Regions from separate parts of the Lysinibacillus sp. NPDC047702 genome, predicted to be linked through region 3. Evidence: riboswitches for the same ligand, from Rfam matches in the RefSeq annotation. Region 3 holds a riboswitch; each other region holds the start of a gene.
The links. Region 3 has a riboswitch for lysine ahead of ACQKIM_RS21105 (aspartate kinase). Riboswitches for the same ligand answer to the same signal wherever they lie in the genome.

Region 1: linked by a shared signal. The riboswitch ahead of ACQKIM_RS26120 (transporter substrate-binding domain-containing protein) and the one ahead of ACQKIM_RS21105 (aspartate kinase) in region 3 are both predicted to bind lysine.
Region 2: linked by a shared signal. The riboswitch ahead of ACQKIM_RS25495 (amino acid permease) and the one ahead of ACQKIM_RS21105 (aspartate kinase) in region 3 are both predicted to bind lysine.

The regions. Positions count from the first base shown of each region.
Region 1 covers NZ_JBNNMG010000092.1:8,749-16,243, forward strand. The annotation lists gene ACQKIM_RS26105 (sensor histidine kinase) at 1-513, shown strand, start outside; gene ACQKIM_RS26110 (2-oxoglutarate dehydrogenase E1 component) at 746-3,568, shown strand; gene odhB (2-oxoglutarate dehydrogenase complex dihydrolipoyllysine-residue succinyltransferase) at 3,659-4,891, shown strand; lysine riboswitch at 5,265-5,451, shown strand; gene ACQKIM_RS26120 (transporter substrate-binding domain-containing protein) at 5,570-6,427, shown strand; gene ACQKIM_RS26125 (amino acid ABC transporter permease) at 6,616-7,341, shown strand; gene ACQKIM_RS26130 (amino acid ABC transporter ATP-binding protein) at 7,354-7,495, shown strand, end outside.
Region 2 covers NZ_JBNNMG010000086.1:11,703-19,197, forward strand. The annotation lists gene ACQKIM_RS25470 (ATP-binding protein) at 1-1,273, opposite strand, end outside; gene ACQKIM_RS25475 (hypothetical protein) at 1,465-1,884, opposite strand; gene ACQKIM_RS25480 (nitric oxide synthase oxygenase) at 2,419-3,465, shown strand; gene ACQKIM_RS25485 (hypothetical protein) at 3,707-4,249, shown strand; gene ACQKIM_RS25490 (CynX/NimT family MFS transporter) at 4,312-5,520, opposite strand; lysine riboswitch at 5,699-5,875, shown strand; gene ACQKIM_RS25495 (amino acid permease) at 5,959-7,422, shown strand.
Region 3 covers NZ_JBNNMG010000056.1:19,542-27,036, forward strand. The annotation lists gene sdhA (succinate dehydrogenase flavoprotein subunit) at 1-1,420, opposite strand, end outside; gene ACQKIM_RS21085 (succinate dehydrogenase cytochrome b558 subunit) at 1,487-2,095, opposite strand; gene ACQKIM_RS21090 (YslB family protein) at 2,368-2,802, shown strand; gene ACQKIM_RS21095 (methyl-accepting chemotaxis protein) at 2,849-4,108, opposite strand; gene ACQKIM_RS21100 (hypothetical protein) at 4,353-4,520, shown strand; gene ACQKIM_RS21105 (aspartate kinase) at 4,950-6,176, opposite strand; lysine riboswitch at 6,310-6,488, opposite strand; gene uvrC (excinuclease ABC subunit UvrC) at 6,528-7,495, opposite strand, start outside.

The DNA of each region.
Region 1 (7,495 bases), on a different contig from region 3:
ATGCGTAAAATGATTGAGGAATTACTAGAGCTTGCTCGCCGGGAAGAAAAAGACAGTAGTAGTGAGGCTAATGCAGTAGAAGTGATTGAAAGTGTAATCGAGGAAATGGAGCATCTTCATCCAGAAGCGCGAATTATGCTGTCTAAAAATGGAGAAATTGGTCTATTATTTATAACAGAAAATGCATTAAGTCAAATAGTTCGTAATCTAGTAGAGAATGCTATTCGTTATTGTGAAAAAATTCCGGAGATTCAAATCTCACTATCAGTCGCTGGAAATGAGGTACTAATGGAAATAGAAGATAATGGAATTGGTATTGCGCAAGAAAATATACCCTTCATTTTTGATCGATTTTATCGGATTGATGAAGCTAGAAATCGTCAAAAAGGCGGTACAGGCTTAGGTCTTAGTATCACAAAAATGTTGCTTGAAAAATATAATGGTTCTGTGGAAGTCAAGAGTGAGATCGATATTGGAACCGTTTTCTTCATTAAATTCCCGCTAAAATATTAAGAAAAATTCACGCTTTATTTAATTATTTTAGCCTTTGCGAAAAAAATTGCTTAATTTCCTAAAAAGAGTTGTATTTTTTGTGAAGAGTAGTAAGATTGAGATGGAAAAAACGTTCTTTAAAATATGGATAAGTTGTGTCAAACATCCTTTAAAAGAACGGAGAAATATTATATAATTAATTGTAATTTAATTAATGGAACTGCCGAAAGGCAAAATTTGGAGGTCATTTTTCATGTCGAACAACGTTACAACTGTAAGTTCTCCATGGTCAGCTTTCTCTGGTCCTAACCTAGGATATGTGATGGAGCAATACGACTTATTCTTACAGTCTCCTGAAGAAGTAGAACCGGAGTTAGTATTATTATTCCAACAATTTGGTGCACCAGTAGTAGTAGAAGGTGAAGTAGCGGTAGCTAGTAACACAGCGGCTCCTGCTGGCGATTACAAAAAAGTATTAGCAGCTGTGAAATTAGCAGATGCAATCCGTGAGCATGGTCATTTAGCGGCAGATATTTACCCTTTGAAAAACCGTGAACTACAAACAGCTCAAATTGAAGAAAGCGCGTTCAATCTAAGCGCTGCAGATTTAGCTGAAATTCCTGCAGCTGTCTTCTTCAAAGATGTGCCAGCAAACGTGAAAAATGGTAAAGATGCAATTGATTACTTAAAATCTGTTTATACAGATAAAGTGTCATTTGAATATAATCACGTCACAGCAATAGATGAACGTGATTGGATTCAAGCACAAATTGAAACAGGTTCATTTAAACAAGCACTAACTTCTGATGAGAAAAAAGCATTATTAGATCGCTTAACACGTGTTGAAAATTTTGAGAAGTTTATTCATAAAACTTTCGTTGGTCAAAAACGTTTCTCAGGTGAAGGTTTAGATACTCAAATCGTTTTATTTGATGAAATTTTAAAAACAGCAGAAGCTAATAGCGTAGAAAAAGTGCGTATTGGAATGGCACACCGTGGTCGTTTAAATGTATTAACACATATTTTAAACAAACCGTATGATATGATGTTCTCTGATTTCGCACATGTTTCCAATGAATTATTTATACCTAAGGATGGCCGACTTGAAATCACTAAAGGTTGGACAGGTGATGTAAAATACCATATGGGTGCTTCGTACAATCGCGAATCTGGTATGAATGTTAAACTTGCTTACAACCCTTCACACTTAGAAGTCGGAAATCCAGTTGTTTTAGGTTCTGCTCGTGCGGCTCAAGATGATACGTCTAAGCCAGGGCAAGCGACTTATAACCGTACAAAAGGATTAGGTATTCTTGTACACGGTGATGCTGCATTCCCAGGTCAAGGAATTGTAACAGAGGTTCTTAACTTTGCGAAAACAGAAGGATTCACAACTGGTGGTACAATCCACATCATTGCTAACAATATGATTGGATTTACAACTGAGCAGCAAGATTCTCGTTCATCTGTTTACTCTTCAGACCCAGCAAAAGGCTATGAAGTACCAGTTGTTCATGTCAATGCAGATAGTCCTGAGGCTGTAACATTAGTTGGTCGTTTTGCAGCCAGCTACCGTCAAAAATTCGGTAAAGATATTGTCGTTGACTTAATTGGCTACCGTCGTCACGGTCACAATGAAACTGATGATCCAACTGTAACAAACCCAGAGACATATAAATTAGTAGCTAAACACGAAACTGTTCGTGCTTTATATGGCGCACAATTAGTAGCAGAGGGAGTTGTTTCTGCAGATGATGTAGCAGCATTAGACACAGCAATTTATGCAGAAATGCAAACTTCTTATGATCATGTTAAAGAAATGGCTGCTAAAGATGAGCACAAACATTTAGAAATGCCAGAAGAATTAAAAGTAGAGTTCCCACAAATTGATACAGCAGTTGGTGTGGAACGTCTTGAAAAAATAAATGAAGAACTTTTAGTGTTTGAAGAGAAATTCGAGCCACAGAAAAAACTTGGTAAGATTTTAGAAAAACGTCGTGAATCATTTGCTTCTGCAAAAATTGACTGGGGTCATGCTGAAACATTAGCTTATGCTACAATTATTCAAGATGGTACACCAGTTCGTTTTACAGGGCAGGATGCACAGCGTGGTACGTTCTCACAACGTCACCTAGTGTTACACGATAAAAACAATGGTAATGTATTTACACCACTTCATCATATCTCTGGTGCAAGTGCATCGTTTACAGTACACAATTCTCCATTAACTGAAGCAGGGGTAGTAGGCTTTGAATATGGATATAATTTAGAAAATGGTAATATATTATCGGTTTGGGAAGCTCAATTCGGTGATTTTGCTAACATGGCTCAAGTAATGTTTGATAACTTTATTTCAGGTGCACGTGCTAAATGGGGACAAAAATCTGGTTTAGTGATTCTTTTACCACATGGTTATGAAGGTCAAGGTCCAGAGCACTCTTCAAGCCGTATGGAACGCTACTTACAAATGTCAGCTGAAAATAACTGGTTCGTAGCGAACTGCTCAAATGCAGGTAACTACTACCACTTATTACGCCGTCAAGCAGCATTATTAGGTACAGAGGGTGTTCGTCCGCTTGTAGTAGTATCGCCGAAGTACTTACTTCGTCACCCACTAGCTGCTGCGAATGCTGAGCAATTAGCAACTGGTTCATTCCAAGAAATAATTGAGCAACCAGGTCTAGGGGCAAAATCAGACGCAGTAGAGCGCATTGTACTAGGTACAGGTAAAGTCATGATTGATATAGCTGATCACGTAAAAGATGGTGAAGGCTTCGATCACTTACACATTATTCGTGTAGAACAACTTTACCCATTCCCAAAAGAGCAAGTTGCTGGTATTATTGCTAAGTATCCGAATGTTAAAGAAGTAGTATGGGTACAGGAAGAACCGAAAAACCAAGGTACGTGGAATTATGCATTAGAGACATTATATGAACTTTCAGAAGGTAAAAAGCTTCGTTATGTAGGTCGCCCTGCAATGAGCTCAACTTCAGAAGGTGATGCTGATTCTCATAAAGCTGCTCAAGCGGCAGTTGTAGAAGAGGCAGTTGCTGAGCCTGTAAAGGTTAAATAATCACATATTAATTTTTGAAGCCGGGCTGCTTGCTTAGGCAGGTGGCCCTTCTATGTGCATTATGCACGTTAATTAAAGGAGGAAATGAAAGTGGCTGAAATTAAAGTCCCTGAATTAGCAGAATCGATTACAGAAGGAAGTATCGCACAGTGGGTAAAAAAAGTGGGCGATCGCGTTGAGAAAGGTGAATTCATCGTTGAACTTGAAACAGATAAGGTAAACGCTGAAATCATTTCAGAAGAAGCAGGTGTCTTAACTCAAATTTTAGCTGAGGAAGGCGATACTGTACTTGTTGGTCAAGTTATCGCAGTTGTAGAAGCAGGCGAAGGTGCAGCACCAGCTCCAGCGGCTCCAGCTGAAGCAACGCCAGCACCACAAGTAGCACCTGCTCCAGTTGCAGTAGCTCCAGTTGTGGAAGAAACTTCTGGTGAACGCGTAATCGCATCTCCAGCAGCACGTAAACTTGCTCGCGAAAAAGGTATTGATCTTGCTGCTGTATCTCCAGTAGACCCACAAGGTCGTGTACGTGTCCAAGACGTGGCAGCTCATGGGACAGCTCCAGTAGTAGCACCACAAGCAGCACCTGCTCCAGCAGCGCCAAAAGCGGTAGCAGCTGTAGATGAATCACGTGTGACTGTAGAAAAAATGAGTCGCCGTCGTCAAACAATTGCAAAACGTTTACTTGAAGTGAAACAATCTACTGCAATGTTAACTACATTTAACGAAGTTGATATGACGAATGTTATGGCTTTACGTTCTCGTAAAAAAGACCAATTCTTCGAGTCTACAGGCTCTAAACTTGGTTTCATGTCATTCTTCACAAAAGCAGTAGTAGCAGCACTTAAAAAATACCCTTATGTGAATGCACAAATCGTTGGTGACGAAATTCACTTAAACAACTTCTTTGATATCGGTGTGGCTGTATCTACAGAGGAAGGCTTAGTGGTACCAGTTGTACGTGACGCTGACCGCAAAAACTTTGCTGAAATTGAAGATACTATTGCAGACCTAGCGAAAAAAGCTCGCGACAAAAAATTAGGTTTAGCAGATCTTCAAGGTGGCTCATTCACAATTACAAATGGTGGTGTATTCGGCTCATTAATGTCTACACCTATCATGAATGGTACACAAGCTGCTATCCTAGGCATGCACTCTATCAAAAAACGTCCAGTTGAAGTGAATGGTGAAGTAGAAATTCGCCCAATGATGTATCTAGCTCTTTCTTATGACCACCGTATTATCGATGGTAAAGATTCTGTAGGCTTCCTTAAAACAGTAAAAGAATTACTTGAAAACCCAGAAGATTTATTATTAAATTCTTAATGCCAAAGCCCTGCACATCGCAGGGCTTTTTCTTGTGTATGAAGGATAGAAAGTGGAAGAGACGGATAGAAAGGTCGAATTAGCTGATAGAAAAGCCAAAGTGATGGATAGAAACGTATAGAGGCAAACACAACTGTGCTTATAAGATACTTTTAGATTACTAGGCTTACTATCAATAGTAATAATTTGCGATTTTTTTCGCTGAAGCTTCAATATATTTGTTAACTTTGCAAAAGTAAATAATGAATTTAAGATAGATAAAACCCTAATATTGTCATTAATCAGAAAAATGATAAAATTACCTTGACGAATAGGCTAGTTTTATAGTAATATCTAAATATCAATTAAATAAACAAACCTCACATTCATTCTATTGTGAGGTAGAGGCGCGGTATTTATTAGTTCATTGCTGAGTACAAGCAAGCGAAGACGCAATGGAGAAGGAAATATCGCCGAAGTATAAAAGGAGCTCGTACTTTTATACTGGGTCTGCAGTGAATAATTGCAGGACTGTCCTAGTAAATTACTTTCCACATTTACTAGGTTGTGCTATCTCAGAAACATGGAAATTATAGTGAGGATTTGGGCAACTGTCAATTAAAGGTAAGACCTAAGTTCAAAGCTTAGGTCTTTTTTAGTACAGTTGTCTTATTTTTTTACAGAAAAGGGGAGTTTTTCATGAAAAGAAAATGGTTGTTAGTAATGATTTCTATTATGACGGCAATTGTGCTAGCTGCTTGTGGTGCTGGCGACAAAAAAGAGGGCGGTTCAAGTGATGCTGGAGCCGACAAAGAAGAAGGCGGTGGTGAATTCCGTATTGGTATGGAGGCGGGCTATGCGCCATTCAACTGGACACAGCAAGATGATGCAAATGGCGCAGTAAAAATTGCAGATAATGCAGAGTATGCAGGTGGCTATGATGTTCAAATGGCAAAAAAAATTGCTGAGGGTTTAGGAAAAGAATTAGTGATTGTAAAAATGGAATGGGATGGTTTAGTACCAGCACTTCAATCCAATAAAATTGATGCTATTATTGCTGGGATGTCTCCTACTGAAGAACGTAAGCAAACAATTGATTTCACTGAAAACTATTATACTTCTGATTTTGTAATGGTTATTAAAAAAGGCAGTAAATATGAAAAAGCAAAATCAATCCAGGATTTCTCTGGTGCTAAAATTACTTCACAATTAAACACTTCAAACTACAAAGTGATTGACCAAATCAAAGATGTACAAAAGCAAACGGCTATGGATAGCTTCCCAGCAATGCGTGTAGCACTAGAGGCAGGAAAAATTGATGGCTATGTAGCAGAGCGTCCAGAAGGTATTTCAGCAGCAGCAGCTAATGATAAATTCACATATATAGCTTTTGAGGAAGGCTTTGATACAGATCCTTCTAATACATCCATTGCAGTTGGTTTACGCAAAGGTGATGCAGATCTTGATAAAATCAATGAAATTTTAAAAGGAATTTCAGAAGATGATCGCCAAACAATAATGGAAGATGCCATTCAGCAACAACCAGCAGCACAGTAACAGGAATGCACGGACTTTTCGCTAGTCCGTGCATGTCATTTCATCATTATTCAATGAGAACCTCTCTAAATAATGATAATGTCTTAGCTACATAATTCATAAAATGGTAGAACAATCGTGTTCATCATGCTAGTTAGCTAGGAATATAAAGAAGAAACAAGCAACACAATGTTGTTAGGAGGAACATCATGAGTCTTGAATGGATTATCTCTATTGTAGAGAATAACTGGCAAATGTTTTTACGAGGTGCGTATTATACCTTATTAATTTCGAGTATTAGTACAATTATTGGTGCATTTATCGGATTTTTCATCGGGATTATGCATACCATTCCGGTTCGTAAAAAAGGTGTGAAATTTTACAGTTTAAAGCTGATTAATTTTATACTTACATGCTATGTTGAATTCTTCCGTGGTACACCAATGATTGTACAAGCGATGGTTGTCTTCTTCGGATTGGATATAGCATTTGGTATCGACATGCATTTTATTACAGCAGGTATTTTAGTAGTTTCTCTGAATACCGGTGCTTATATGACGGAAATTGTGCGTGGTGGTATTGTTTCAATTGATAAAGGTCAATACGAGGCTGCTTCAGCTATTGGTATGAATCATTTCCAGATCATGCTACATGTTGTACTACCACAGGTTGCACGAAATGTATTACCTGCAACAGGGAACCAATTAATAATGAATATTAAGGATACTGCTGTTTTAAACGTTATTGGTGTAACGGAATTATTCTTCCAAACAAAATCAATTGCAGGGAATAACTTCCGCTATTTTGAATCATTCTTTGTAGCTTGTGTCCTTTACTTTATTATGACATTTACGGCATCACGAATTTTATTATATGTTGAAAAACGTCTTGATGGACCAGATGCCTATCAAAAAGAACAGAAAGAAGCAATATAGGGGGACGCACAAATGACAGTCATTAACATCAAGCATTTAAGTAAATCATTTGGTCGTAACCAAGTGTTAAAGGATGTCAATTTTCAAGTAGAAAAGGGTGAGGTAGTTTGTTTAATCGGCTCCTCTGGATCTGGTAAATCAACATTACTTCGTT
Region 2 (7,495 bases), on a different contig from region 3:
AGGAAACAAGCTTATGGCAAATGCTTAAACCTAATCCAAGGCCACCACCTATGGATGTCATTGTCGAATCCACTTGTTCATAGGGCTCAAATACGATTTCTTGCATATTTTTATCAATGCCAATTCCCGTATCTGTAACGGAAATATATAATTGTTTCCCAACTACTTCAGCATCAATCGTAATGGAACCTTGTTCAGTAAATTTAATGGCATTATGAATTAAATTCGCAAAAATTTGAATAAGTCGTGTCTCGTCGGCAAAAACAAATGGTGAATTAATAGGTATTCGCACAATAAGTTCAATTGGCTTTCCTTTCAGCATAAAACGAAACATATTACTGACCCCACTTGCGAGGTTATAAGCATTTAAAGGTTTTGGTTGTAGCTGAAGCGTTTTTTCTTTTAATTTTACTAAATCCAATAAATCATCTAACATGTGGGTCATGTGGTTTCCGATTCTTACCATTAGCTTTAAATCATTTTGATCTTCTTTATCTACCTGCTTAGCTAACATCGTTTGGGCAATACTCATCATGCCATGCAAAGGGTTACGCAGTTCATGAGAGGTATTTGCTAGAAAATCATCCTTTGTGTTTATTTCTTTTTGTAATTTCACAGAAAGTTTTTCTGTTTGTAAAGTTGTTTGAAAATAGCTTGTAAACCAAAATGCGGATAATGCAGTTACACCAATAAATATATCAAAAGGATAATGACTATAAGGTAATGTTGTATTCTGTCTTATAGGTAAAAATAATGAATTGGTTACCACTGCTGTACCTGTTAATAATAAAAATATCACGCCTTTCTGCCCTTTTAAAGCTATGATCAATGTGAAAATAGTTATAATAATAGGAGAGACGATAAAAAGTATTATAAATATCAATTTGGTTTTAAAAATATATTCAATGGGCGCTACTACAATAAAAGATAAATAGAAAGTACATACCAATGGGACAATAGTTAATATTTTAGGTTTAGAGTATTCCTTCATCAATTCACGTAGTAATAAAACAAAAAACAACGCATTATGTATGTAAGAGAAATACGTTAGTTTGTTTGCCCAAATCCAATTTATAGGTAAATAACTAAATAATATTCTATTGCTAGAAGTGAGTATCGTTAAACAAGCTGAAATAGTAATCATGGCAAAATAAAATAAAGTTTTATTTCGAATGCCTATACCCCAAAGCAAAATTGTAAATAGTAGGTAAATTAGAAAGACTAGACAAACGGCCATTTGAGTTTCAATGGAAAAGGACGTTGATTGTTCCATTGAGTGTAGATCGCCAAGAATAATTTCTCGTTGAAACCCACCTTGTTCATAAGGATTTGTTTGAACGCCTTGTATAATAATTTCGCTTTCATTAGTATCAAACGTAAAAAAGTAAGTTATAGGTCTGCCAATAGGAGCATTTTGAGTAAGATTTGTCGTAAGATTTCCTAATCCTTCAATAAATTGACCGTCTATATAAGCTCATAGGGTGCTAAACCTTCAGGAATCGTAATACCGTACATCTGAGAGGAAGTGTGTTCTTTTAAAATTTTTAAACGATAAGAACCATAATGAGCTTTCTCGCTATTTTTAAAGTATTGATCCCAAGATTCTGGCTGATTCGTATAAACCTTATTTTGTTCAACTGATTGGACATTTTCAGAAGCGAGGAGGACATTAGGGTAGAATTCCCATTCCTTCTGTAGCTTAACTTTGAAATTATGGCTTGTATCAATACTCCTTAAATCTACCGTTCCTTGTATGGCATTGACTCCTTTTGAAATGTTTGTGAAATTCATCCAAGTAAAGTGTAAAAAGGTTAGAAAACAAAAGAATAACCCAGAAATTAGAAAAATCGATATTTTTTTAGAGAATATTTGCTTTTTAATCATAAAAAATAGATTTCGACAAATAGGTTTATTTCTCCTTCAAAAATAATGATTACCTATCAATTCTTTATGATAATATTAACATTTTCCCAAATGAGATTTTATTTGGAGAGATTAAACAATGAAAACTATTGAATTTGGAATCAATCATCTTTTTAGTAATTTAACAGGAATTATCTGCTGTGTAATTAAACTAATAAAATAGAACCATGCCATATAGAAGAGCCTGTGAATTGCATATATATAAAACATGGCGCTTCTTTTGGGTATTCTAAATTATTTCGGATAATAGAGACTATATATAATAGAGGAAAGTCATAACAATTAATCAAAAGTCACTCGTAAATAATTTTAGTGAAATTAGTGATGAATTAGAGCTTGATAAATATACTTTTGATATCCTATGAAATTACATGACAGCCTCCATAAATTTGAACAAACTATTTCATATATACAATATGTATGTTTTTTCTATAGATATTTTCATGGTGCTTCCTGTTTTGTTCCACTAATATGAGGGTAGGTGGAGGAATCGACATGAATATACAGGAGATCAAGCAGTTCTTAAATCTATATCAGGTAGAGCAAAATGAATCAGAACTTTGGTTAGAAAATAGATTACAACAGATTCAAAATGCAGGAGAATACTATCCAACAACAGACGAACTAATTTTTGGCGCACGGGTGGCATGGCGTAATAGCAACAAATGTATTGGACGCCTGTTTTGGCAGTCACTGCATGTAGTAGATGCACGTGATGTTTTAGATGAACAGGACATTTTTCGTAAGTTACTAGAGCATATTGAGTATGCAACAAATAAAGGTAAAATTCGTCCAACGATAACCGTGTTTGCCTCGGATCGAGTACGGATATGGAATCATCAGCTAATTCGTTATGCAGGCTATGAAACGGAGACAGGGGTTATTGGTGATTCAAATTCCATCGCATTTACAAAAGTATGTGAATCATTAGGCTGGAAAGGTCAACGAACACCATTTGATGTGTTACCACTTGTCGTACAGGTTGATGGGCGTGCTCCACAGATGTTTGCAATACCTGCAGAATATATTTTAGAGGTGCCAATTCGTCATCCAGAGTCAGTGGGTGTGGAGAAATTAGGGTTGAAATGGTATGCCGTACCTATTATTTCAAGCATGCGTTTTCAAATGGCAGGTATTGATTTTCAAGCAGCTCCGTTCAATGGCTGGTACATGGGGACAGAAATCGGTGCACGTAATTTAGCAGATCATGATCGCTATAATATGCTGCCAGCTATTGCAGAGATATTTAATTTTGATACAAGTAAGCAAATCTCGCTTTGGCGAGACCGTGCATTAGTGGAGCTCAATATTGCTGTTCTTCATTCTTTTAAAGAAGATGGAGTGAGCATTGTGGATCATCATACAGCAGCTCAACAGTTTAAATTGTTTGAAGAAGCGGAGGATTCCGCAGGGCGAGAAATGACAGGCAACTGGACATGGTTAATCCCGCCACTTTCGCCTGCAACGACTCATATATTTCATAAACCTTATGTAAATATTTATCATACACCAAATTATTTTTATCAGAAGCCATGTTATTAACTGTAAAGGGGCTGTTCGTTTTCCCAGCAGCTCCTGAATACGTTCGCTTTATAATAGAGCTCTCTATTAAACCTTATAAACTTCTCTATTAATTACATCAACCACAACAATTTCCCCTTTAGTTACTACATAGCACTATTCATGCAGCATGTATAAAATCCCTCTCTTAGTACCTATATACAATCCCCATATGACCATTTACACTTAACCTATCTTATTTTTCAGGAGAGGAGCAATCCAAATGTTGAACCAGAATACCCCGAATATTCCATGGCAACAATTGACGACACCTTATGGTAGAGGAACAGCTATCCCACAGCTGATTGAACAGGAGCAATATCAGCAGCTTGCTGAATTAATTGAGCATCAAGGTACACTATGGCAGGTGACGCCATGGGTTTTACTTATCCTTTTAAAAAATCTTGCTAGCAAAAATACGGAGGATATTTCATTAGAAGAAATAGAGCTTTATTTAGCTGTGGCTCAAGTGATTACTGAGGATTATCTAGACTATGCACATACTGTTCAAACTATGCAGGAGCTACTAGATGTTAAATATTTATGGGCAGAAGACGAGGAGGATGATGAGCTGGAGTGGGAGGAGGAAACGCCAAAGGGCTATGAGCAGCAGGCTTTTTTAGGCTATTATTATTTTAGTCATTTACTCCTACAAGAGGCTCTTCCTATTTTTACTGCTATCAATGCTCGTAACAAAGAAGCAGCAGAAGATCTGGATGAACTGCTAACCTTACTAAAACAGCATGGTACACAATCTGATAAATAAAAAAGTATAGGTACAGAAATAAGCAGATGGGAAACAAGACTGGTTTTCCCATCTGCTTTAATTTAATGGACATATTCATCTTTAGAGGCTCTAAATGAACATAAGAAGAGTATTACAGCTACAACGACAAAGAGCCAGCCTGCAATATTCCAACCACCAAATAGATCATGCAGGTAGCCAAAAAGAATAGGACCAATTGCAGCAAATAAATAGCCTAGTGATTGTGCAAAGCCTGATAAATCAGCTGCTTCAAAGGCTGTGCGAGTGCGGAGTGTGAAGAACATCATGGCTAAGGCAAATGAAGCCCCGCCTGCTAAGCCTAATAGAATCATCCAAAGCACCCCAAGGCTTGTCCACTCCATAACAACGCCAACAAAGCCTACTAAATAAAATGCTGTAAACATTAATACAAGGGGTCGCTGAGACGCCATTTTACTAGCAATGATTGGCACAGCTAAAGCCATTGGAACTTGTGAAAATTGCATGATGGAGAACATCCAGCCTGCACGATCAGCAGCTAAACCTTGTGATATGTAAATTTCAGGAATCCATGCTGCAGTTGTATAAAATAATAATGATTGTAATCCCATAGCACCTGTTACTGCCCAGGTAACAGGGGATTTCCATAAAGGTATACGTTCTTTCGTTTTCTTAACAGCGGGCTCAGGCTTATTAAACTTTAATTGTGGAATCCAAATTAAAATGGTTAACACAACTAAAATAAGTGCAATAGCCAGTGCTCCTTGCCAGCCAAGAGATGATTGGGCAATAGGGTAGCTAATCCCAGCACCAAGTCCAGCTGTTAAATTCATGGACATTGTAAAAAATGCCATAAGCAAACCTACATGATAAGGAAATTTTAATTTAAGTAATCCTGGAATAAGTACATTTCCAAATGCAATAGCAACACCAATTAGCATAGTTCCAAAAACGAGCAAACTTGTTGTTCCTAGAGAGCGCAGTACAATACCTACTGCTAAAAGAATAGTGGATAAAAATAATGTTAGCTCAAGTCCTAATTTACGTGCAACAACTGGTGCAAATGGCGATATAACCGCAAAGGCTAGAAGTGGAATAGTAGTTAGAAATCCAGCTAATACATTTGATATACCTAGATCTTCTCGTATAAAAGAAATAATAGGTCCCACAACTGTTAAAGGCATTCGTAATGTCGAGGCAATACAAATAACGCCAATCACTAATAGTAAGGTAGCTCCTCTCCAGCTAATTTTCCTGCTAGGATAACTAGTGGAATCTTCATTTGTTGTCAAAATTAATCCCCCCTGTTTACATTCAATTATAATTGAACCACTATATTACTTTATCACATTATTCAAAATAGTAGAATATTCATAAAATATAGAACTTTACTCGTCGTATTGAAATGTAAAATGTCTTATGTTAAACTTGTAGACATCATAAATTTAATAATTATATGCCTCATGTTTGTATTGAGGTAGAGGTCGCGGTATTTATGAGTATGCTAATGGAAATGACAAGCATTGACGAGATTAGCTGAAAGGAAATACTGCCGAAGTGTGAGGGGACTTGAAAACCTCATGCTGGGGCTGTCTCCGAAAGGAACAGAACTGTCACGTTTGGACAACGTGTTGAGCTATCATTTAGAAAAAACTGAGGATTTACTTAGCCATCACAGTGTTCATGTGATGGTATTTTTTTGCCTCTTATATTAGGAAGGAAGCTATATCGTGAGTGAAATAAAAGTGAATCAGCTCGGTCATAAAGTGCCCAAGCTGAAAAAAGAATTAAAAAGCCGTCATATTACAATGATTTCTTTAGGTGGTACAATTGGTACAGGGCTATTTTTAGCCAGTGGTGGTGCCATTGCACAGGCAGGTCCTGGCGGTGCATTACTAGCCTACGCCCTAATCGGTGTCATGGTGTACTTTTTAATGACAAGCTTAGGGGAAATGGCAGCCTATATGCCATCCTCAGGCTCATTTAGTACGTATGCTACGAAATTTGTTGATCCAGCTTTGGGCTTTGCACTTGGCTGGAACTATTGGTATAACTGGGCTATCACAATTGCTGCAGAAATTGCGGCTGTATCATTAATTATGAAATATTGGTTCCCAGATAGCTCATCGGCATTATGGACAGTATTATTTATTGCTGTTGTGTTAACCTTTAATTTATTATCTGTAAAAAGCTATGGTGAAAGTGAATATTGGTTTGCCATGATCAAGGTGGTAACTGTGATTGTGTTCATTATTATCAGCTTATTAATGATTTTTGGTATTTTAGGTGGACAGGCACCTGTAGGTTTTACAAATTTCTTTATTAGTGATGGACCGTTTCATGGGGGGTTCCTTGCTACATTTGGTATTTTCCTTGCAGCAGGATTTTCATTCCAAGGAACAGAGCTTCTTGGGATTACAGCTGGTGAAACGGATGACCCTGGAAAAAATATTCCAAAGGCAGTAAAATCTGTGTTCTGGCGTATTCTTTTGTTTTATATTTTAGCGATTGGTGCGATAGGGATGCTGATTCCATTTACCGATGAACGTTTACTATCAGAAGACATCGCTGTATCTCCATTTACACTAGTGTTTGATCGCCTAGGTATTGCCTTTGCTGCTTCCTTAATGAATGCCATTATTTTAACGGCCATGCTATCAGCTGGGAATTCAGGACTATATGCATCATCTCGTATGCTATGGCAATTAGCGGTAGACGGGCATGCACCAAAATTTTTCGCAAAATTAAGCCGCCGCGGTATTCCAATCTATGCATTAATGGCGACATTAGCTGTAGGTTGTCTTGCATTTTTAGCATCTTTTTTTGGTGATGGGGTTGTTTATATTTGGCTTTTAAATGCCTCGGGAATGTCCGGCTTCATTGCTTGGCTTGGCATTGCATTTAGTCATTATCGATTCCGCCGAGCTTTCGAAGCGCAGGGCTTGGATCCTCAAATGCTGCCATATAAAGCAAAGCTATATCCATTTGGCCCGCTTTTTGCCTTTACGGTTTGTATGATTGTTGTTATTGGACAAAATTATACGGCCTTTATGGGGGATAAAATTGATTGGTATGGAATACTCGTTTCTTATATTGGTATCCCGCTGTTTTTATTGTTATGGTTTGGATACAAAATCAAATATAAAACAAAAATACTTCCGCTGAAAGAATGTGATTTAAGAGTGGAGGATTAAATTATTGAGCTGTTCTATAAGCCATCATCAATGGCTTTAGAACAGCTTTTTTATTATTTTGTAAATATCGAAT
Region 3 (7,495 bases):
CTTCAAGTTGGTCATTATAACGTACTACTGTCATCGTAGCAGTCATCATCTCACCAAGCTCTTTATGAAGCAAGTAAGCGTTTTCCGTGCCATCCAGTTTCATGATAGCATCCCACTTATCTTGTTCTTCTTTAACACGAGCATCGTAAATTTGTTGTGGTAAGTCTTCTGCGTGCTTTTTAAGATGTTTTACGTAGTCTACTGCGTTTGGTCCTGCAACCATACCGCCATAAATAGCAGATAATAATGAGTTCGCACCAAGACGGTTTGCACCATGTTGAGAATAATCACATTCACCTGCTGCAAATAGACCAGGTATTTCAGTCATTTGGTTGTAGTCAACCCATAATCCACCCATTGAGTAGTGAACTGCTGGGAAAATTTTCATAGGTAATTTACGTGGGTCATCACCTACGAATTTTTCGTAAATCTCGATGATACCACCAAGTTTAACGTCCAATTCATGTGGATCTTTATGAGAAAGATCTAGGTATACCATGTTTTCGCCATTGATACCAAGTTTTTGGTTTACACAAACGTCGAAAATTTCACGTGTTGCAATATCACGTGGTACTAAGTTACCATAAGCTGGGTATTTTTCTTCTAAGAAGTACCAAGGCTTACCGTCTTTATAAGTCCAAATACGTCCACCTTCACCACGAGCCGATTCTGACATTAAACGGTTTTTGTCATCTCCAGGAATCGCTGTAGGGTGAATTTGGATGAATTCACCATTCGCATAAGAAGCACCTTGCTGGTAAACGATAGAAGCAGCAGAACCTGTATTAATGACAGAGTTTGTTGTTTTACCGAAGATAATACCAGGACCACCAGTCGCCATTATAACAGCGTCTGCACGGAATGATTTAATTTCTTCAGTACGCATATCTTGTGCAACAATACCACGACAAACGCCATCTTCGTCAATAATTACACCAAGGAATTCCCAGTGCTCATACTTATTAACTAAACCAGCCACCTCGTGAGAACGAACTTGCTCATCTAGTGCATATAGTAATTGTTGACCAGTTGTCGCACCTGAGAATGCTGTACGGTGCATTAAAGTACCGCCAAAACGACGGAAATCAAGAAGCCCTTCAGGTGTACGGTTGAACATAACACCCATACGGTCCATTAAGTGAATAATTCCAGGAGCCGCATCACACATACCCTTAACTGGTGGTTGGTTTGCTAAGAAGTCCCCACCATATACTGTATCATCAAAGTGAATCCAAGGAGAATCCCCTTCACCTTTTGTGTTTACCGCACCATTAATTCCGCCTTGCGCACATACAGAGTGTGAGCGTTTTACAGGAACTAATGAGAATAAATCAACTTCAGTGCCAACTTCAGCTGCTTTAATCGTTGCCATCAGACCGGCAAGACCACCGCCGACAACAATTATTTTGCTTTTCGCCATGATTATTTCTCACTCCTCTTAAAAAATTGCAATGATTGCATGTGCTCTATAGTAGCTTCTATTAAATTAAACGAAAGCTAAAATAGCAGCCACACCAACTACACTTAGAATTACGAAAAGAATGTTTGTTACATAAGTAGCAATCTTTTGAGACTGAGGAGATTGTACAATACCCCAGCTTACTAGGAATGCCCATAGACCGTTTGATAAGTGGAAAGTTGCTGATAAAATACCAACGATGTAGAATCCAAGCATGATTGGATTAGCAACAATATTCGCCATCATGTCGTAATCAACGTGTGTACCAAGCGCTTTTTGAATACGAGTTTGGAAAATATGCCATGCAATAAAAATCACTAAGAATACACCTGTAAAACGTTGTAATGAGAACATCCAGTTACGGTATGTGCTGAAACGTCCTGTATTAGGTGAAGCAGTGAATGCGATGTAAACACCATAGAATGCGTGGAACATTAATGGAATATAGATGACAATCCATTCAACTAGGATAAGGAATGGAATCTTTTCCATTATTGCGGTAGCATCGTTGTAACTTTCTGCTCCGCCTGTTGCTGTAAAGTTAATGAACAGGTGCATCGTTAAGAACAGACCTACTGGAATGATCCCAAGTAGAGAATGTAAGCGACGCCATAAAAACTCTCGATCTTTCGACAAGACTGTTACCCCCCTTAGTACTTAAAATAGCACAACAAAAGAAGTCATCATTTTGTAAATGATACTTCATTGACTGTGTATTTCATCATGGTACAATATTATGACATGTTTATTGTACTCTCAAGAGCTACGAGCGTCAAGGTAACTTGGAGTTTTTCATAGTCCTCATTAAAGAACTAATCTAGTACATGATGCATCGTTTTTTCTCGAAAAAACTATTTTTACTTAATCAGCGTTAAATTATAAGAAAATTCTAAGAAAGAAGGATTTCAATGTTAAACCCTCCATATCCTACAATCTCATCATTTGGCTATGAGATTATCCGTGATCATATTTTGTCTTCTATTCTTGGTAAACATGAAGAAGATGTACTTTACTGGGCTGGTAAAGAGCTTGCTCGGAAGTTTCCTTGTAAAAGTCAAGAAGAACTTATCGCATTTTTCGCAGATGCCTGTTGGGGCACCCTTGAATTAATCAAGGAAACAAAAGATGGGCGTATATTCCAGTTGACAAATGACCCAGAGCTGCTATTAGTTGGACATCGTTGCTTTAGACTGGAAGCTGGGTTTATAGCTGAGCAAATTCAGCAAGCTAAAGGCTATTTAACAGAGTGCTACGACGAAAAACGAGTTAAACAGGAGCATGTTATGTTCACTGTGAAGTGGGATGTTAAAGAAAGAATTATGAACACTATACCTACAGAGTAAAAAAAGGATTGCATCCCTCTCTTTATTTATGGGATGACAATCCTTTTTATAGTTGCGCATGTCTTTCTTTTAACAGTATATCTATTAATGAAATAAAGGCTTCCAATATATTAAGTGAGTGTTGAATCATTTCCTCTAAATTACTAATTGACAGTTCATTGACTAATTTTTGGGCAGCAGTATGTACGAATTCATGCGGTTGCTCTATATGACGATACTCTGATAAATAATGATACTGCTCAAAATGTCCATAGTACCATTGTCCAAAGGCACATTGGTGATGTGTTTTTAAAATATCTTTTTGTCCTGCCTTTTGAATCGTATTTCGTAAAAAGCTTGCATGATCCATTAATCTTGCTGCTAACTGACTAATGATTGTTTGCTCTGAAGGTTTGCGAATGGTTGGTACAATAGCTTTTAGCATTTCAGTGACTTGATTTTGAATCGTCTCAGAGAAATCACTAGTATGTGATAATTCTGTTGTTGTGACGGCCAAACGATCAATCGCAACTACATTTTCCTCAGATGCAACTGTTATTTGGTGAACTCCATGCGCTACCTCTTCAATACTTTTACTTGTAATAGAAAGATTCGAAATATTGTCTTTCATATTGCTTAAGAAATCGGTGAAATAGTGTTCAACCTGTTCAATATTGGTTATTGTATAATGTAATTTCTCATCGATAACTGATCGGATTGTTGTCATTTCTTTTAAGGAACCTTTGGAGCTATTGGCTAACTTCCCTACCTCCATTGCTACAATATTAAAACCCTTTCCATGTTCACCAGCACGTGCAGCTTCAATCGAGGCATTTAACGCAAGCAGCTGTGTTTGATCAGCAATCGCTGTTACACTTTTACCTATGTTATTCATTTTATTCATTTCATCTTTCAGCTGCTCAGTTGAATGAGCTCCCTGGATTAATAACCCCTGAACGATTTCACCTTTTGTAATTGATGACTCCATCTCTTTCACTAATTGGATAGAATGCAGTTTGATTTCTTGAATGTTTGCATTGACATTTTGTTCTACCGCTAATATTTCTTCTGTGTTTGACGACATTTCTTCACTCATTGCTGAAATATCCCCTACACTTGTTGACACTCCCTGCACCTTTAAAGCCGTTTGAAAATTAATTAATTCCATATGTGCTAGTACAAAATCTAATATTGCATTTTTCACATCAATACTTTCCTGTGCAAGTTCCAATTCTAAAATTCGTTTTTTCAGTAATTGTATTTCAGAATCATTGCACTGTTTTACACCTTCATCAATTGGCTTTTGAAATAGCCCAAATAATGCCATTCAAATACTCACCTCTTCCTTGGTAAAACATGTAATCATTCTCTATTATATAACAATCAATTTCGATAAAACATTAAATTGATGTAAACGCCTTTAAAAAGGATGTGGCTATTGGCACATCCTTTCATGTTGTTGAAATACTATTATGTCAATGAAATCAAGGTGACAAATTAAAAAGTATAGCCCTTTTTCAAAACGAGGGGTTGATCTCCGTTCCGACTGAGTGCTTTCCTGGGGGCGTCCGATGAGCCGCTTCACTCGCGTAGCTCGCTCCAGGGTCTCATCTGTGACGCTGAATCCCCGAGGAGTCACTCAGTCTACACTCCAATCAACCTTTGCTCATAGTATTTTCTTCTGGCCATTCACACAAATATATAGTGATAAATTTGAAGTCTTAGCCATCATTATATAGTGCAAAAATGGAGCTTTGATAACAATTTTCTATGCGAAAACAGAGGAGTACTTTATGTAAAGTTACAAAGTAGTTTTTCGCATAATGTAGGTTAACAGCTGTAGAATTTGTACCAATATTCTATCCACTTAATAATGGTGAGTAACATGCTTTTACTTTACTTTTCTTTTGAGGGAAGAAAATATTTAAAGTTTTACACTATTGCAGATTGGAGTGCAAGGCTACTCGACTCCCGTGGGATAGCGAGACAGACGAGACCCTGCACGGAGCGTCAGCGCAGGAAGCGGCTCGTCGCTCGCCCACTGGAAAGCGAGTAGCCTGGAACGGAAATCACCTTCATTTGACTTAGTAGTGTTCACAAAGAGTCCCTTGACCATTTAGTTTTTCAACACTATGAAAGGATGTGGCTATTGGCACATCCTTTCATTCTTACATATAAAGTGCTTGCTCTAAATTAAATTCATCATGTAAAGCATTAGCTGCATGAATCATGTCGTCTTGAGGCACTACAACCGACACTTTAATTTCAGATGTACTGACCATCTTAACAGGGATGCCTTCATGTCGTAAACGATCAAACATTCTGGCAGCAACGCCTGGATTAGACGCCATTCCTGATCCAATAATAGATACCTTTGCCAAGCCAACTTCAAAATCAGCAAAGCTAAACCCGAGCGACAGTTTACTTTCTTCTAGAACATGCAAAGCTTCTGCAAACTCTTCTTTCAAAATCGTGAAAGATACAGTCGGTTTTAGACCGTCGATTATCGCTTGCACGATGATATCCACATTAATGCGATGATCTGCAAGTATCGTAAATATATCTGCCAACGAAGCATCCGAATAAGCATCATAGCCTACCGTTAAACGAATAACATCTGATTCATAGACAACACCTCGTACAATTAAATTTTTTTCCATTTCAACTTCCTCCTTCAATAAAGTACCTACTGTATCTATTTCATATGATCGAATAATAACTGGTATTTGAAACTTCTTTGCTAATTCTACAGCTCGTGGATGTAAGATATGTGCGCCTAAGTTTGATAACTCTAACATCTCATCATAGGAAATTTTCTTTAACTTTTGTGCACCGTTTACATAATTTGGATCAGCAGTATAAACACCATCCACGTTCGTGTAAATATCAACACGCTCCGCATCCAGTGTTGCCGCGATGGCCACAGCTGCCGTTTCTGCTCCACCTTTACCAAGAGTCGTAATATTTTGTAAATGATCAATCCCCTGCTCCCCAGCAACTACGACTATTTGCCTCTGTGCCAAATGCTCTTCTAATCGACTATCGTCTATATACTCAATGCGTGCATTAACATGCATTGCATCTGTCTGAACACCTGCCTGCCAGCCTGTTAATGACACTGCCTCATAGCCTTTTTCCTGTAAGGCTATGGCCACTAAGGCGCTGGCTAACTGTGAGCTCGTTGATCGCAGCACATCTAATTCATGCTTAGACGCATCATCGGATAAATCTCGTGCCATTTTCGTTAATTCTTTCGCTGAATTCCCCATTGCTGCAGTGACAATTACCACATCATGACCTTTTTCTTTTTCATTAATCGCCTTTTTCGCAACCTCATAAATATGTGCCGTTGAAGCTAATGCAGCACCGCCAAATTTCATTACAATTCTTGCCATCCTGATTCTTCTCCTTTTCATCTATCCCTAATTTAACGCCATTTCTAATCGGAGTATCTGCTAGAAAACCAAAAAAGCAGCTTTCACATAACGTGAAAGCTGCCTATACATGTACAATAAAAATAACTTGCGCATGTGTGATAGCTCTCCGAAACGTTTAGAATCGACAGTCTTACATTTCTTAAATGCAAAACCAGCACAGCATCGGAAACAACGATGCTCCACTTCGGCAAGCTCCCCTTTCATACATCTTCATAGGATTTGTTCATCCTCTAATGTACTACTTTTGAATCTTGCACCTCTATCATCACTTAAAATAGTGAATGTATTTTATTAAACATTAGCATATGTCTATTCCTTTAACAATGTCTGTTGCTGAAAATAGGTATATATATGATTAGCAAGGTTAGCAGGCATCCCAGCCTCTTGTAATGCTAGCTCACTTGCCTCTCGTATTTTTTTGACAGAACCAAAGTGCTTTAGTAATTGCTGTTTTCGCTTTGGACCGATGCCCTCAATTTGATCGAGAACAGATTGAATGGCATGCTTTTCATGCTGCTGACGTAGGAATGTAATGGCAAAGCGGTGTACTTCGTCCTGAATTCGTTGCAATAGATAGAATCCATCACTTGTGCGCTTTAACGCAATGACTTCAGGCGGATCTCCAAATAAAAGCTGTGATGTATTATGCTTTTCATCCTTCGCTAAGCCGGCGATTGGAATGACCAGCCCAAGCTCATCCTCTAATACTTCTCGTGCAACTTCCATTTGTCCCTTCCCACCATCTATTAAAACTAAATCTGGTAAGGGTAATCCTTCCTTTAGTACACGTATGTAACGACGACGTATTACTTCCTGCATCGCCCCATAGTCATCGTGCTTAGCAGCTGTACGAGTTTTATACTTTCGATATTCTTTCTTTGCAGGCTTACCATCGATAAACACCACCATTGCAGATACAGCATCTGTTCCATGCATATGACTGTTATCAAACGCCTCAATTCGTAGAGGTGTAGAAATCCCCATCGCTTCACCAAGTGCCTCACATGCACCAATTGTTCGTTCTTCCTGACGTTCAATGAGCTGGAACTTAGCTGCTACTGCAATTTCAGCATTTTTTGTAGCTAGGTCAACAAGCTCTTTTTTTTGCCCGCGCTTGGGCGTTAATACCTTTACACCTAATAATTCTGTTAAAATAGCAGCATCAATCGCTTGAGGGATAAAAATTTCCTTTGGCTTAATATGCTCTAGCTTTTCGTAGAATCGGCCAACAAATGTTAAAAACTCCTCCTCTGCTTCCTGATAAATCGGGAAAATGG